4 regions of the Streptomyces sp. NPDC004542 genome follow, and region 1 is predicted to be linked to each of the others. Evidence: riboswitches for the same ligand, from Rfam matches in the RefSeq annotation. Region 1 holds a riboswitch; each other region holds the start of a gene.

The links. A riboswitch is a leader RNA that binds a small molecule or an ion and turns the genes downstream of it on or off. The one in region 1 is predicted to bind cyclic di-AMP.
Region 2: another riboswitch for cyclic di-AMP. It lies ahead of ABZX30_RS15885 (peptidoglycan DD-metalloendopeptidase family protein); the one in region 1 lies ahead of ABZX30_RS14540 (M23 family metallopeptidase).
Region 3: another riboswitch for cyclic di-AMP. It lies ahead of ABZX30_RS05630 (transglycosylase family protein); the one in region 1 lies ahead of ABZX30_RS14540 (M23 family metallopeptidase).
Region 4: another riboswitch for cyclic di-AMP. It lies ahead of ABZX30_RS01150 (NlpC/P60 family protein); the one in region 1 lies ahead of ABZX30_RS14540 (M23 family metallopeptidase).

What each region holds. Positions count from the first base shown of each region.
Region 1 is NZ_JBEXLP010000020.1:76,123-79,862, forward strand. It holds gene ABZX30_RS14530 (HPr family phosphocarrier protein) at 1-253, shown strand, start outside; gene ABZX30_RS14535 (GntR family transcriptional regulator) at 402-1,097, opposite strand; gene ABZX30_RS14540 (M23 family metallopeptidase) at 1,318-2,088, opposite strand; cyclic di-AMP (ydaO/yuaA leader) riboswitch at 2,102-2,263, opposite strand; gene ABZX30_RS14545 (pitrilysin family protein) at 2,517-3,740, opposite strand, start outside.
Region 2 is NZ_JBEXLP010000023.1:85,712-89,451, forward strand. It holds gene ABZX30_RS15880 (SGNH/GDSL hydrolase family protein) at 81-866, opposite strand; gene ABZX30_RS15885 (peptidoglycan DD-metalloendopeptidase family protein) at 1,085-2,011, opposite strand; cyclic di-AMP (ydaO/yuaA leader) riboswitch at 2,016-2,175, opposite strand; gene ABZX30_RS15890 (alpha-galactosidase) at 2,482-3,740, opposite strand, start outside.
Region 3 is NZ_JBEXLP010000006.1:37,392-41,131, forward strand. It holds gene eno (phosphopyruvate hydratase) at 1-330, opposite strand, end outside; gene ABZX30_RS05630 (transglycosylase family protein) at 735-1,454, opposite strand; cyclic di-AMP (ydaO/yuaA leader) riboswitch at 1,459-1,643, opposite strand; gene ABZX30_RS05635 (transglycosylase family protein) at 1,826-2,881, opposite strand; gene ABZX30_RS05640 (cytochrome P450) at 3,064-3,740, opposite strand, start outside.
Region 4 is NZ_JBEXLP010000001.1:242,252-245,991, forward strand. It holds gene pcrA (DNA helicase PcrA) at 1-1,620, opposite strand, end outside; cyclic di-AMP (ydaO/yuaA leader) riboswitch at 1,913-2,091, shown strand; gene ABZX30_RS01150 (NlpC/P60 family protein) at 2,099-3,268, shown strand; gene ABZX30_RS01155 (tellurite resistance/C4-dicarboxylate transporter family protein) at 3,294-3,740, shown strand, end outside.

The DNA of each region.
Region 1 (3,740 bases):
GGCCGAGGGCCTCCACGCCCGCCCCGCCTCCATCTTCGTCCGAGCCGCCACTGCCGCAGGCGTGCCGGTGACGATCGCCAAGGCCGGCGGCACTCCGGTCAACGCGGCCTCCATGCTGGCCGTCCTCGGCCTCGGCGCCCAGGGCGGCGAGGAGATCGTCCTCGCCTCCGACGCCGAGGGCGCGGACGCCGCCCTGGACCGGCTGGCGAAGCTGGTCTCCGAGGGACTCGAGGAGCTGCCCGAGACCGTCTGAGCGCACACCGCACAGAACGGCGGAGCCGCGTCGCCCCTTTCGGGCGGCGCGGCTCCGCCGTTTTACCGGGAATTCCGGCGGCGCGACGAATTCAGGCAGGGAAAATACCCCGCCATCGAATTGCTCCTCTTTGTATACGGCGCCCGTGTTAATGCCGCAGGCTCGGCATGTTTACGGCTTGTTGCGAAGTCCTCACACGTTCCGTACGCTCGGCGCCGCCGGTGAAACGCAGCCGGTGCGCGGCCGCCCCGCGCTCGGTGTGCAGCGCCGTGACCGCCCTGGCGCGCTCGCCGTCGCCGCGCGCCACCGCGTCCACGATGGCGCCGTGCTCGGCCCAGACCTCCACCGGGTCGGCGGGCGCCTCCACCGCGTACATCCAGGCGATCTTGTGCCGCAGCTGGGTCAGCACGGAGATCAGCGCATGGCTGCCACAGGCCTGGGTGAGCGTCTCGTGGAACCAGCCGCCCAGGGAACGCAGGTCGTCGCTGTTGCCCCGGCGGGCCCGCTCCTGACCCAGCCGCACCAGGCCCCGCAGCACCTTGAGGTGGGCCTCGGTGCGGCGCTGGGCGGCCCGGGCGGCGCCGAGCGGCTCCATCAGCAGGCGCATCTCCAGCAGGTCGGCCGCCTCCTGCTCGGTCGGCTCGGCGACGCACGCGCCCGCGTGCCGCCGGGTCACCACGAAGCCCTCGGCCTCCAGGGTGCGCAGGGCCTCGCGGACGGGGACGCGGGAGACGCCGTAGCGGCGGGCGAGGAGTTCCTCCGTCAGGCGGCTGCCGCGCTCGTGGACACCGGCCACGATGTCGTCCCGGATCGCCGTGCATACCGAGTGCGCCGGAATACGCATGACCGACCTCCGCCTTAATCCGCGAGAAACGTCGCCGCTGGACGCTCTTTCCGTGACTCTATTCCAGCGGGCGGGAATTTCCGACGGCGGGTCGGAATCCATGGATATTTTTTGGACAGCGGGATGGCGGGACAGCGGGATCGGGGTGAGAGGACGCGCGGAAACCACGAAAGCCCCGGTTCGGACCGGGGCTTCGGGAGGGGGTGGGCGCGGGCTTTCGTCAGACGTTCATGCCGTGCTTGCGGAGGTAGGCGACGGGGTCGACGTCGGAGCCGTACTCGGGGGTGGTGCGGGCCTCGAAGTGGAGGTGCGGCCCGGTGACGTTGCCGGTCGCGCCGGACAGGCCGATCTGCTGGCCCGGGGTGACCCGCTGGCCCACCGAGACGCCGATGGACGACAGGTGGCCGTACTGGGTGTACATGCCGTCGGCCATCCTGATCACGATCTGGTTGCCGTACGCCCCGCCCCAGCCGGTGGACACCACCGTGCCGGAACCGACCGCGTGGACGGCGGTGCCGCTCGCGGCGTGGAAGTCGATGCCGGTGTGCGAGCCGGAGGACCACAGGGAGCTGCTGGCCTCGTAGCCGGTGGAGACGTAGGAGCCGGTGACCGGCATGACGAAGGCGTTGAGCCGCTTGCGCTCGGCCTCGCGGGCCGCCCGCTCCTTGGCCTCGCGGGCCCGCTCCTTCGCCTCGCGCGCCTGCTCGGCGGCCTTCTTCCGCGCCGCTTCCTCGGCCGCCTTCAGGTCGGCGGCCTCCTTCTGGGCGGCTGCCTGGGCGTCGATCTGCTGGGGGACCGACTCACTGATGGTGATGACCGGGGTGAGGGCCGTCTGCTCGGGCGCGGGCACGGGCTCCGCGGCGAGCGCCGGGGCGGCGAGGGTGCCGACGGCGCCGGTGGTGGCAAGGGCCGCGACGCCCGCCGCGCGGACGGTGGTGCGGTGCATGCGGCCGGGACGGCGGTGCTTCCCGGAGGCGCGGGTGAACGCCATGAAGTGGCTGGTCCTTTCCTTCCTTCTCGCCTACCGGGTTAGCTGACGGGTTCGGAGCAGGAAGGTCTCCTACGGACCCCCTCGCGGTGTGCGCGGGCGCCCGATTCACCCCAGGGGACGATGGGTCCCCGGCTCCCCTGGCTCGCGCCGTACGGGGACTCGGCGATGGCTGTCCGGTGCCGCGGGTGCGGCGCGGTGCCTGACGGACAGCCCGGATGACGCTAAGGGCCGCGACTTTCGATCCTCAAACGGAACAGGGTTTTTGTAGCGCACGCCACAGGGCAGACGGGCAGCCTCCGCCTCAATCCGGACATCCGGCCGGGGACATGGGGGGTGAACCCGGGGGAACGCCGTGGGGCCCAGGTGAGCCGTCGTCACCTGGGCCCCGCGCGCGTGCCGCTGTGGCCCGGTCGCCCGGTGTAGCCCGGCTAGTCGGCCGGCACGACGGAGACCTCGCCGACGCCGAGGGCCTCGACCGGCTCCTTGATCTGCGCCGCGTCCCCGACCAGGACCGTCACCAGGCGGTCCACCGGGAAGGCGTTGACGACCGCCGCGGTGGCCTCCACCGTGCCGGTCGCGGCGAGCTGCCGGTACAGCGTCGCCTGGAAGTCGTCCGGCAGGTGCTGCTCCACCTGGTCGGCCAGCGTGCTCGCCACGGCCGCCGCCGTCTCGTACTTCAGCGGCGCCACCCCGACGAGGTTCTGCACGGCCACGTCGCGCTCGGCGTCGGTGAGCCCCTCCGCGGCGAGCGTGCGCAGCACCGTCCACAGGTCCGCCAGGGCGGGACCGGTGTTCGGGGTGTCCACGGAGCCGCTGATGGCCAGCATCGAGGCGCCGTTGCCCTCGGGCCCGGACCTGAGGACCTGCCCGAACGCGCGGACGCCGTAGGTGTAGCCCTTCTCCTCGCGCAGGACACGGTCCAGGCGGGAGGTGAGGGTGCCGCCGAGGCAGTAGGTGCCGAGCACCTGGGCGGGCCAGACCCGGTCGTGCCGGTCGGGGCCGACCCGGCCGATCAGCAGCTGGGTCTGGACGGCGCCGGGCCGGTCGACGATGACGACGCGTCCGGTGTCGTCGGCGCTCACCGGCGGGACCGGGCGCGGCTGGGCCGCGGAGCCGCTCCACGCGCCCAGCGTCTCGCCGAGCAGTTCGTCGAGGTCGACGCCGGTGAGGTCGCCGACCACGACGGCGGTGGCGGTGGCGGGCCGCACGTGCCGCTCGTAGAAGGCGCGGACCGCCGCCGAGTCGATCTTCGCGACGGTGTCCTCGGTGCCCTGGCGGGGCCGGGACATGCGGGCGGTGGCCGGGAAGAGCTGCCGGGACAGCTCCTTGGCGGCACGGCGGGAGGGGTTGGCCAGCTCGTGCGGGATCTCGTCGAGGCGGTTGCGCACCAGCCGCTCGACCTCGCCGTCGGCGAACGCGGGCGCCCTGAGGGCGTCGGCCAGCAGTCCGAGCCCCTTGGCCAGGCGAGAGGCCGGGACCTCCAGGCTGAGGCGGACGCCGGGGTGGTCGGCGTGCGCGTCGAGGGTGGCGCCCGCACGCTCCAGCTCGGCGGCGAACTCCTCCGCCGAGTGCTTGTCGGTGCCCTCGGAGAAGGCCCGCGCCATGATCGTGGCGACGCCGTCCAGGCCGGTCGGCTCGGCGTCCAGGGGCGC
Region 2 (3,740 bases), on a different contig from region 1:
CGGGCAGCGTCCCGGCGGGCGGACCGGGAGCGGCGGCCGGCCGGTCGTGGCCGGCCGCCGGGCTCCCGGAGGGGATCCGGTCAGGCCACCGGGGCGATCCGCATCCTGATGTCGTCCGGGGACAGCGCGCCCTTGGCCGTCACATGGTCGCCGGAGGACTCGCCGCGCAGCCGGCGCCCGATCCACGGCACCAGGTACTCGCGGGCCCAGTGGACGTCGTCGCGGCGGATGTCGAACGTGCCCCGGGGCGGGAGCGGCGGCCAGGGCTGCTCCGGGTCGGCGGGGACCTCCAGGCCGAGCACCTGGCCGGCCCGCAGGGCCACGCGCGTGTGCCCCTCGGGCGAGAGGTGCAGGCGGTCGTGGTCCCAGGCGCGCCGGTCCTGGATCGTCCTCAGGGACCACAGGTCGAGGACGGGACAGCCGTACCGGTCGGCGATCGCCCGGACGTGGCCGTTGTACGTGGCGATCTTGCCGCGCAGGTGCCTGAGCACGGGCACGCCGCGGGTGTCGAAGCCGGTCGTCACCATGACCGTGCCCGCGACGGAGGCGAGTTGGGCCACCGCCAGCTCGAAACGCTCGGCCACCTCGTCGGGATCGGTGCCGGGGCGGATGATGTCGTTGCCGCCCGCGCAGAAGGACACCAGGTCCGGGGCGATTTCGACCGCGCGCGGGAGTTGGTCCGCCACGATCTGGTCGAGCAGCTTGCCGCGTACCGCGAGGTTCGCGTACCTGAAGTCGCCCTCGGGCCGCCGGTCCGCGAGGAGGACCGCGAACCGGTCGGCCCAGCCGACGAAGGCCCCGTCGGGGCCGGGGTCGCCCACGCCCTCGGTGAAGCTGTCCCCCACCGCCACGTACGACCCGATCACTGATCTGCTGTCACTCTTCGAATCGTCTGCCACGTCGGCCCATGATTCACCTTTCGGTGTGACCTACGCGACCGTAATAAGGGGTTGACGGACGGTGAGATAAGCCACTTCGCGGACATGTGCCCCACGGGAATACGCCGGAGCGCACCGGGAGCACGCCGAAGGCCGGACCCGGGGATCAGAGGTCCGGCCTTCGGCAGCCTGAGCGGCGCGACGGGTCAGGCGACGGGCACGCCGTGCGAGCGGAGGTAGCCGACCGGGTCCACGTCCGAGCCGTAGTTCGGCGTGGTGCGGATCTCGAAGTGCAGGTGCGGGCCGGTCACATTGCCGGTCGCGCCGGACAGGCCGATCTGCCGGCCCGCGGCCACGCTCTGCCCGGCCGAGACGGAGATCGCGGAGAGGTGGCCGTACTGCGCGTAGTAGCCGTCGGCGAGCCGGATCACGACCTGGTTGCCGTAGGCGCCGCCCCACCCGGCGGAGACGACCGTGCCCGCGCCCACGGCCTTGACGGGGGTGCCGGTGGGGACGACGAAGTCGACGCCCGTGTGGTAACCGCTGGACCACATGCCGCCCGGCACGTGGTAGCGGGTGCCGACGGTGGCACCCGCCACCGGGAGGGTGAAGCCGGTGGCGGCGTTCGGCGCCGCGGCGGACGCCGGCTCGGGCTGCGCGTCCGGCCGCGTCGCGGAGCGCGTGGCAGACTGCGTCGTCGGGTGCGCGGAGGAGGAAGTCTTCTCCGGGGCGGCGGAGTCGGCACCGGTGCCGGCGGCCTGCTCACCGAGGCTCAGCTCCAGGCCGGGGTGGATCAGCGAGGGATCGCCGCCGACGGCCTCGCGGTTGTCCGCGTAGAGCCGGTGCCAGCCGCCGCTGACGTTCTGCTCACGGGCTATCTTCGCGAGCCAGTCGCCCTCGCGGACGGTGTAGACGCGCACGCCCGCAGGGGCGGCGGCCTTCTTCCCGGTCTCCGGCGCGGCCTGGACCGCTTTCCCGGAGACGGAGTCCTTGGCGGCGGCCGGGACGGCCGCATGGGCGCCGGTGGCCCCCATGAGGGGCAGCGCCAGCGCGGCACCGCCGGTTCCGGCGACGGCGATGGAACGGGTGAAACGCCGGTTCTTGGGACGGCGGTGCTTACCCTTCGCGGGCATGGCGAATTCCTCTCCGGCGCCTGCGAGGTGAGCTGTCGGGTTCGGGCTGGAGCTGCCCGGCCGCGCGCGGAGCGCGGCTTCACCCCTGGCCGTCCTGGAGACCGGGACAGGCCGTCATGCCTGGTGGGTCCCCCGCTCCTGCCGTGCACGGGTGAGTGTGTCCGGGCTCCGGGCGGCGGCAGGATTCGGCGTTCCGTCCGGATTGCTGGCGAACGTAAGCGAGCAGGATGCGAAGGGACAAGCAGTTGGTTCCCTCTGTCCGCCTTTCGCTTGATCCGTTACGGGACATCCCGGTCACCCTCCGTGCATTCCCTTCTTCCGCACCGCCTCGATTCCCCGGGAATCGACGCGGATTACGTGGGCATGACGCGCGACGGACGGTCACGAATATGACGCTCCTCACCACTCGACGTACATGACCCTTTATTTCCTGGCTAGTTGCGATGAAAGGTGCAATCAGTGCATACAGCTCACATACGACGCAAGCGGATGACCGTCGCATCCAAGTCGCCGCGCAGCCCCGTGGGCAGCCCGTGGTGCAGCAGGACGGCACCTCGGTGGACTTCTCCCGTTTCACGGCATTCGTAGGAGGCCGTGGGGTCGAGGCCGCGCAGCCGCAGCGCGGGCACCGGCTCCCCGTACCGCTGCGCCTGGAGCCAGGCGAGGACGACCGTCTCGTCCCCGAGGAGGTACTGCACCGCGCTCAGCCCGCCCTCCGGCGGCCGCAGCCGGTGCAGGTCGCCGCGCTGCACGACCGGGCGGATCTCCTTGTAGAGCTCCACCCATTCCCGGGCCTCGGCGAGCTCCTCCTCCGTCCATTCGGAGAGGTCGCCACCGACGCCGAGAACCCCGGCCATGGCGCTCACGAAGCGGAACTTCAGAGAGCTGACCCGACCGTTGAGCTGGGTGTTCGGGCTGTCGGTGACCCAGGCGGCCATGACCCGCGCGGGATGGATCTGGCTGAAGCCGTGCTGGATGACCAGCCGGTCCAGCGGGTCGGTGTTGTCGGAGGTCCACACCTGGTCCGTACGGCTCATGACAGCGAGGTCGATCCGTCCGCCACCGCCCGAGCAGGACTCGAAGGCGACGCCCGGGTGGGCCGCCCGCAGCCGGTCGAGGAGGCCGTAGAAGGCGCGGACGTGGTCCACCCACAGGCGCTGCGGGTACGGCTCGCCGGGCCAGCCGGCGTCGGTGAAGCAGCGGTTGAAGTCCCACTTCACATAGTCGACCGGGGCGCTGGAGAGCAGCCCGTCGAGCTGCTCCCAGAGGTACTGCTGGACGTCCTCGCGGGCGAGGTTCAGGACGAGCTGGTTGCGCAGTTCCGTCCGCTTCCGCCCCGGCTGGAACTGCACCCAGTCCGGGTGGGCGCGGTACAGCTCGCTGTCCGGGTTGACCATCTCGGGCTCGACCCAGATGCCGAACTGCATGCCGAGGGCGTGCACAGAGTCGGCGAGGGGCTTGAGGCCGCCGGGGAAACGGTCCGGGTTGGGCGTCCAGTCGCCGAGGCCGGCGCGGTCGCTGGTGCGGGCGCCGAACCAGCCGTCGTCGACCACGAACAGCTCGACGCCGATCGCCGCCGCCCGCCGGGCGAGGGTCGCCTGCTGCTCCTCGGAGATGTCGAAGTTCGTCGCCTCCCAGGAGTTGAACAGCACCGGCCGGTCCCGGTCGGCGTCCGGGATGACGTACGCCCGCTGGTAGGCGTGCCAGGCACGGCTGGCACCGCCGAAGC
Region 3 (3,740 bases), on a different contig from region 1:
GGCGCCCAGGGAGCCCTTGTTGTCGGTGGCGTCGAGGTCGAACATCGCCTGGTCGATCAGACGCTGCTCGGTGGCGTCGTAGCCGACCAGCTCCGGGCCGATCTGCTCGATGACGGCGAGGACGGCCTTCTCGACGCCCTTGCCCAGGTAGCGGTTGGGGTCACCGTCGCGGAGCTCGATGGCCTCGAAGGCGCCGGTGGAGGCGCCGGACGGGACGGCGGCACGACCCGTGCTGCCGTCGTCGAGGCCGACCTCGACCTCGACCGTGGGGTTGCCTCGGGAGTCCAGGATTTCCCGGGCTACGACGACGTCGATGGACGGCACGAGCATCTCCTTCTTGGATGTGACGCTGAAAGTGCGGGGCTGGTGTGCCTTGCGACTAGAGCCTAACCGTCCCCGGGGCGTCAGCAGCCGACCGACCGTCCCGTGGACACGGCGACGGTACACATTGTTCCTGCCCGGAACAAAGGGCGGGGAGGCAAATTCGTGCGGAAGGACAAGTCGAAGGACAAGTCGAAGGACAAGAAGGAGCGGGAGGGAGGGGAACGGGCGGGAGGAGAAGAGGGGAGGGGGAGGAGGGAGGGGAGGAGGGAAGAGAAAACCCCGCCCCGGTGCGTGCGGGGGAACACGCACCGGGGCGGGGAGCCCCACGGGGGACGGGGGCGGGACCCTCACGGGTCCCATCATGGGGGCCACGGATGTGAGGGCGCTGTGGCTCTGCTACCAGCCGGGTGTCACTTCAGGTGCAGCTGCTGGCCGGGGTAGATGACGTCGGCGTCGGCGATGATGTCCTTGTTCAGCCGGAACAGCTTCTGCCAGCCGCCGGCGACGTGGTGCTTCGCGGCGATCGAGCTGAGGGTGTCACCCTTGACGACCTTGTACTCGCCGTCGCCCTTCTTGACCTTCTTGCCGGTCGGGGTGGTGACGGTCTTCTTGGCGGCCGGGCGCTCCGCGGAGCGGGAGGCGGCCTGCTGGTCGGCCGAGCGGCTGGTGCTGCCGGCGGAGCCCGAGGAACCGGCGGAGCTCGAAGAGCCGGAGGAGCCCGAAGAGCCGGCGGAGCCGCTGCTCGAACCGGTGTAGGCGGCGCCGGACAGGCCCTTGCCGCAGACCGGCCAGGCACCCTTGCCCTGCGCGGCGAGGACCTTCTCGGCGACGGATATCTGCTGGGCCTTGGAGGCCTGGTTGGCCTGGGGGGCGTACTGCGTGCCGCCGTACGCGGCCCAGGTGGAGGCGGAGAACTGCAGACCGCCGTAGTAGCCGTTACCGGTGTTGATGGACCAGTTGCCGCCGGACTCGCACTGGGCGACCGTGTCCCACTCGGAGGCGGTGGCGGCGGAGGCGTTGCCGGCCGCCATCAGCGGGGCGGCGACGGCGGCGCCGGTGACACCGGCGACTGCGATGGCGCGGACGGCCTTGGACGGACGGCGGTGCTTGCCCTTGCCGGAAAACAGCATGGATCGATCCCCTCACCGACGCCTGCGAGGTGAGCTGTCGGGTTCGGGCCGGTTGAGTTGCCCGGCCGTAACTCGCACGGTTCTCGTGCGAGGCACGGCTCCACCCCTAGCCGTCCCCGGTGGTCTGTCGACCTCCGGGCCCGGCGCCTACCTTGGGTCCCCCGCTCCTGCCTACGGCGCTTGACGCGACGACTGTTCCCGGGCAGCCGCTGGCAGGATTCGGCGTTGCGGCGGCCGGGGCCCGCGTTGGCGAGCGGTCACGACCGTAGACACGCGATCCGCCGAATTTCAAAGACGATCAGGGCTTCTGAGACTCATCCCACACTTTCACCAAACCGGACAACAAGCCCAAAATGGGGTGTCAACTCCCGCTACTTTGCACCCGTTTCGACACTCAGTTCCAGGGTCTGACCGGCGGCGATGTTGTTCGGGTCGGCCCCGATGGCGTCCTTGTTCGCGGCATAGAGCGCGCGCCATCCGCCCTCGAGGTCAAGGGAGTCGGCGATGGAGGCGAGGGTGTCACCGGCGCGGACGGTGTAGTCGCGTGCGGCGTGACGGCCGGAGGTGGCGCCGTCCTGACCGTTTGTCACGCTTTCGTCCGCACTGTCGCCCCGATGACGGCCGCCACTGATCGCCCCGGTGTCCACAAGACTCCAAGAGCCGCCGGTTTGCCATGAATCGTCCGACTTGTCGATCTCGGGAGACATCGAGGACGAGCTGCCGCCCTCCTGGGGCTTCCCGGAACCGGAGGACGCCGACTTGTCCGACGCGCCGGAACCGGTGGAGCCGGAGGAGTCGTCGGCATCCTGAGAGCCGGCGGCACCGGCGCCCGAGTCGCGCGAGGACGAGGAGCTGGAACCAGAACCGGACGATCCCGACGAACCCGATGAACCAGACGAAGTGTCCGAAGAATCCGCGGACTCCTTGGAGCCCTTGGAGCTCTTGAACCCCTTCACGCCAGACGCGTCAGACGACTTGGACGAAGAGGAGGAATCGCCGGAACCGGATGATCCGGACCCTCCGACGCCCGTGTCCACGTTCACCGAACCGGAGTTCGACGTGAGACCGGAGAGCAGGGCGCAGGTGGTCCAGGGTTCGGTGCCCCGGTCGGCGAGGATCTTCTCGGCGACCGCGATCTGCTGCGAACGGCTGGCCTCGTCCGGGCCGGCGGCGTACGCGAGGCCGCCGTACTTGTCCCAGTCGTCCTGGGAGATCTGCAGACCGCCGTAGTAGCCGTTACCCGTGTTGGCACTCCACGAGCCGCCGCTCTCGCACTCGGCCACCTTGTCCCACGTGGTCCCGTCGGCCGCGTGTGCCGCGGATGCGCCGAGCAGCGGGATGGCGATGGCGGAGCCGGTCACTCCGGCCGCGACGAGGAGGGCCGGAGCCTGACGGGGGCGACGGTGGCGACCGTTCCCGGAGAGCATGCGGTGACCTTTCGCAAGACAGCAGTGACCAGCGCGGCGACTGCGGAGAGACGCCGCGCTGACGAGTGAACGTATCGGCAGACGATCACTTGTCACAAGTTAATGCCGCGCAGATCACGTGAAGATCACAAAGTTGAGCGCGTGTCATCTTTCGCGCGGGCCCTTCCCCGCTCACCCGTCGGTCACCGCACGGGCGTGAACTCCACGGGCAGGGTGCGCAGTCCGCGCATGATGAGTCCCCCACGCCACCGCAGATCGGCCGGTTCCACCGCGAGCCGGAGGTCGGGAAGGCGGGTGAGGAGGGTGGCGAGTGCGGTCTGGCCCTCCAGCCGGGCGAGCGGGGCGCCGAGGCAGTAGTGGATTCCATGGCCGTAACCGAGGTGCTGGTTGTCACGTCGTCCGAGGTCGAGGACGTCCGGGTCAGCGAACCGCTCGGGATCCCGGTCCGCGGCGGCGAGTACGACGAGGACCGGGTCGCCGGGTGCGATGTCCTGCCCGCCGACGGTGACCGGCCGGGTGGCGAACCGCCAGGTGGCGAGCTCCACCGGGCCGTCGTAGCGCAGGAGTTCCTCGACACCGGTCTCCAGCAGGTCCCGTTCGCCGCGCGCCAGGGAGGCCTGCAGCAGCTGGCGCTGCCGCGGGTGGGTGAGCAGGGCGTAGGTGCCGTTGCCGATGAGGTTGACGGTCGTCTCGAACCCCGCGAACAAGAGGATGAACGCCATGGCGGCGGCCTCGTTCTCGGTGAGGTGCTCCCCGTGGTCGGAGGCGCGGATGAGACCGGAGATGAGGTCCTCGCCGGGCGCCGGTACGGCCGGGAGCGCCTCGCGCTTCCGGTGGATGAGCTCGGCGAGGTAGCCGC
Region 4 (3,740 bases), on a different contig from region 1:
CCGCTTGACCGCGTTCGTCGACCGCGCCGCCATGCCGTACGCCTCGTCGACCCGCTTCAGCGCCTGCGGGAAGCTGATCTTCTCCCGCTGGGCGAGGGCGTCGACCATCGCCTCGGCGCGTTCGCCGATACCGCGCTTGGGCACGTTGAGGATGCGGCGCAGCGGGACCGAGTCCTCGGGGTTGGCCAGGACGCGCAGGTAGGCCAGGACGTCCCGGACCTCCTTGCGCTCGTAGAAGCGGACACCGCCGACGACCTTGTAGGGCAGGCCGACCCGGATGAAGACCTCTTCGAAGACACGGGACTGGGCGTTGGTGCGGTAGAAGACGGCGACGTCGCCCGCCTTGGCCTCGCCCGCGTCCGTGAGACGGTCTATCTCGTCGGCGACGAACTGCGCCTCGTCGTGCTCGGTGTCGGCGACATAGCCCGTGATGCGGGCGCCCGCGCCCGCGTTGGTCCACAGGTTCTTGGGGCGGCGGGACTCGTTGCGCTCGATGACGGCGTTGGCCGCGGACAGGATCGTCTGGGTGGAGCGGTAGTTCTGCTCCAGCAGGATCGTCGTCGCGTCCGGGTAGTCCTCCTCGAACTGGAGGATGTTGCGGATGGTCGCGCCGCGGAAGGCGTAGATCGACTGGTCGGCGTCACCCACCACGCACAGCTCGGCGGGCCGGAGGTCGTCCGGGCCGGGCGGCACGTCCACCGGGTGCGCGGCGTTGCCGACGAGCTCGCGCACGAGGGCGTACTGGGCGTGATTGGTGTCCTGGTACTCGTCGACGAGGACGTGGCGGAAGCGGCGGCGGTAGTGCTCGGCGACGTCCGGGAAGGCGCGGAGCAGGTTGACCGTCGTCATGATCAGGTCGTCGAAGTCGAGGGCGTTGGCCTCGCGCAGCCGGGACTGGTAGAGGGCGTAGGCCTGGGCGAGGGTCTTCTCGAAACCGTCGGCGGCCTGGGCGGCGAAGTCCTCCTCGTCGATCAGCTCGTTCTTCAGGTTGGAGATCTTGGCGCTGAAGGACTTCGGCGGGTAGCGCTTGGGGTCGAGGTCCAGGTCGCGGCAGACCAGGGCCATCAGGCGCTTGGAGTCGGCGGCGTCGTAGATCGAGAACGACGACGTGAAGCCGAGCTTCTTGCTCTCCCGGCGCAGGATGCGCACGCACGCGCTGTGGAACGTCATCACCCACATCGCGTTCGCCCGCGGGCCGACGAGCTGCTCGACGCGCTCCTTCATCTCGCCGGCGGCCTTGTTGGTGAAGGTGATCGCCAGGATCTGGCCCGGGTGGACCCCCCGCTCGCCGAGCAGGTGGGCGATGCGGTGGGTGAGCACGCGGGTCTTGCCGGAGCCCGCGCCGGCCACGATGAGCAGCGGGGAGCCGGAGTGGACGACGGCGGCACGCTGGTTCTCGTTCAGCCCCTCCAGGAGCGCGGCCGCGTCGACGGCCGGGCGGTGGGCGCCGTCCCGGTAGTAGGCGTCCCGGTCCGGCGGCAGGTCGAACTTCCCGCCGAACAGATCGTCCGGAACCGGCTCCGGAGCGTGATCGTCCTCGGGCGGTGGCGGGGGTTCCTCCTCGTGCCCGCGAGGGGCCTGGAGGTCCGCCAGGAAGCTGTCGTCAAAGAGGCTGCTCATCGCTCTACGAGTCTAGGGCGCCCCACCGACAACCGGCCGCCGCCCTCGGAACTTGGCCGACGGATGCCTCGAGGACGCGTCGGGGACACACCGGCGAGCACCTCGGACAGCTCGGACCCCTCGGGGAATGCTCCCCTCACCCTGCGGAGCCGCCTGGTCACCACAGCGACACGCCCGTCTCGGGTCACGAAAATGTATCGGACATATCGTGCACCAACCTTCACAGGAGACACATGAGTTGGCTAGCGTTCCGCCAGGCCGCACGACCCTCACCGGCGAACCCCGCCGGGCCGCGCGGCCTCCGCCGAGTCCGGTGCGCCCCCTTGCGGCAGCCGGAGCCGGGGACCCACACCGAGACCTGGGGTGAATCGGTTCGCCTTCCCCACGGGGACGACGGCCGTAGGGCAACCCTTCCGAACCACCCGCCCGAACCCGACAGCTAACCCGGTAGGCGGAACCTTGGAAGGAGTCGCCTCCGTTGGCGTCGCACCGCAAGTCCCGCCCCGCCGGCCTGCACAAGCCCGCCCTCGCCACCGCCGCCCTCACCTCCGTGGCCCTGTTCTCCCAGACGGCGGGCGCCGCCCCGTCCGCCGACGGCGGCAAGCCGAGCCTGGAGGAGGTCGAGAAGAAGGTCGACGACCTGTACCGGCAGGCGGAGTCGGCGACCGAGAAGTACAACGCGGCCAAGGAGACGACCGGCAAGCAGCGCCGGCGCGTCGACACGCTCCTCGACGAAGTGGCCAAGCGCACGGAGAAGCTGAACAAGGCGCGCGAGAAGCTGGGTTCGTTCGCCGCGGCCCAGTACCGGACCGGGGCCACCCTCCCCGACACCGCCACCTTCCTGCTCGCGGACACCCCGCAGGACTACTTCGACCAGGCCCAGCTGATGAGCCGGCTGACCAAGCGGCAGAAGACCGCGGTCGACGACTACGTCACCGAGCAGTCCGCGACCATGGAGAAGCGGCGGGAGGCCACCGAGAGCCTCGCGACGCTGACCGACTCGCAGCACGACCTGCAGGCCGCCAAGTCGACCGTCCAGAAGAAGCTCGCCACGGCGCGCGAGCTGCTGTCCACGCTGACGGCGCAGGAGAAGGCGCGGCTCGCGGCGATCGAGAAGCAGCAGCGGGAGGAGGCCGCGCGCAAGGCGGCGGAACTCGCGAAGAAGCAGGCGGAGGCCCAGCAGCAGGACAGCGGCTCGTCCGACGCGTCGGCCCCGGCCGGCTCCTCGTCGGACACGTCCTCCCCGACCTCCACGTCGTCCTCGTCGGCCCCGTCGTCCTCCACATACGCCACCAAGGCCGAGAAGGCGATCGCGTTCGCCCGCGCCCAGATCGGCAAGCCGTACGTCTGGGGCGCCACCGGCCCCGACTCCTACGACTGCTCCGGCCTCACCCAGGCCGCGTGGAAGGCCGCCGGCGTCAGCCTGCCCCGTACCACCTACGACCAGGTCGATGTGGGCACCACGGTCTCCCTGGCTGACGCCCAGCCCGGTGATCTGATCTTCTTCTACGACGATGTGAGCCACGTCGGCGTCTACATCGGTAACGGCATGATGATCCACGCCCCCAAGCCCGGCGCCTACGTCCGGGAGGAGTCGATCTACTACGCCGGCGAATCGATCATCCACAGCGTGGTGCGGCCGGCCTGAGCCACCGGGCCCCTAGCATCGGGCCATGCACGGCACCGCCTCGCCCCTGCGGGTCCGATGGGCCCGGTGGGCCCGGCGTTCACCGGCGGCCGGCGCCGCCGTCATGGCGACCGGGATCGTGTCGGTGGCCCTCCAGCAGGCGGGTCGCGCAGTGCTGTCCCAGGCCGCCCTGGGACTGGCCTGCGCCGCCTGGCTGGGGTTCGCGGCCGGCTTCGCCCTGTGGCTGCTGCGAGAGCGGCGGGCGGCGCCGACGCCGAGCGCGCTCACCGCGGTGGCCGCCACGGCGGTGCTGGGCACCCGTTTCGCGCTGCTGGGCCGGCAGGTCCTGGCCGGGGCGCTGCTCGCGCTGGCGGTCGCGCTCTGGCCGGTGCTGCTGGTCCACGTCCTGCGGCGGTGGGAGCGGCGCATGCCGGGGGCGGTGTTCCTCGGCTGTGTGGCCACGGAGTCGATCGCCGCGCTGGGGGCCGTGCTG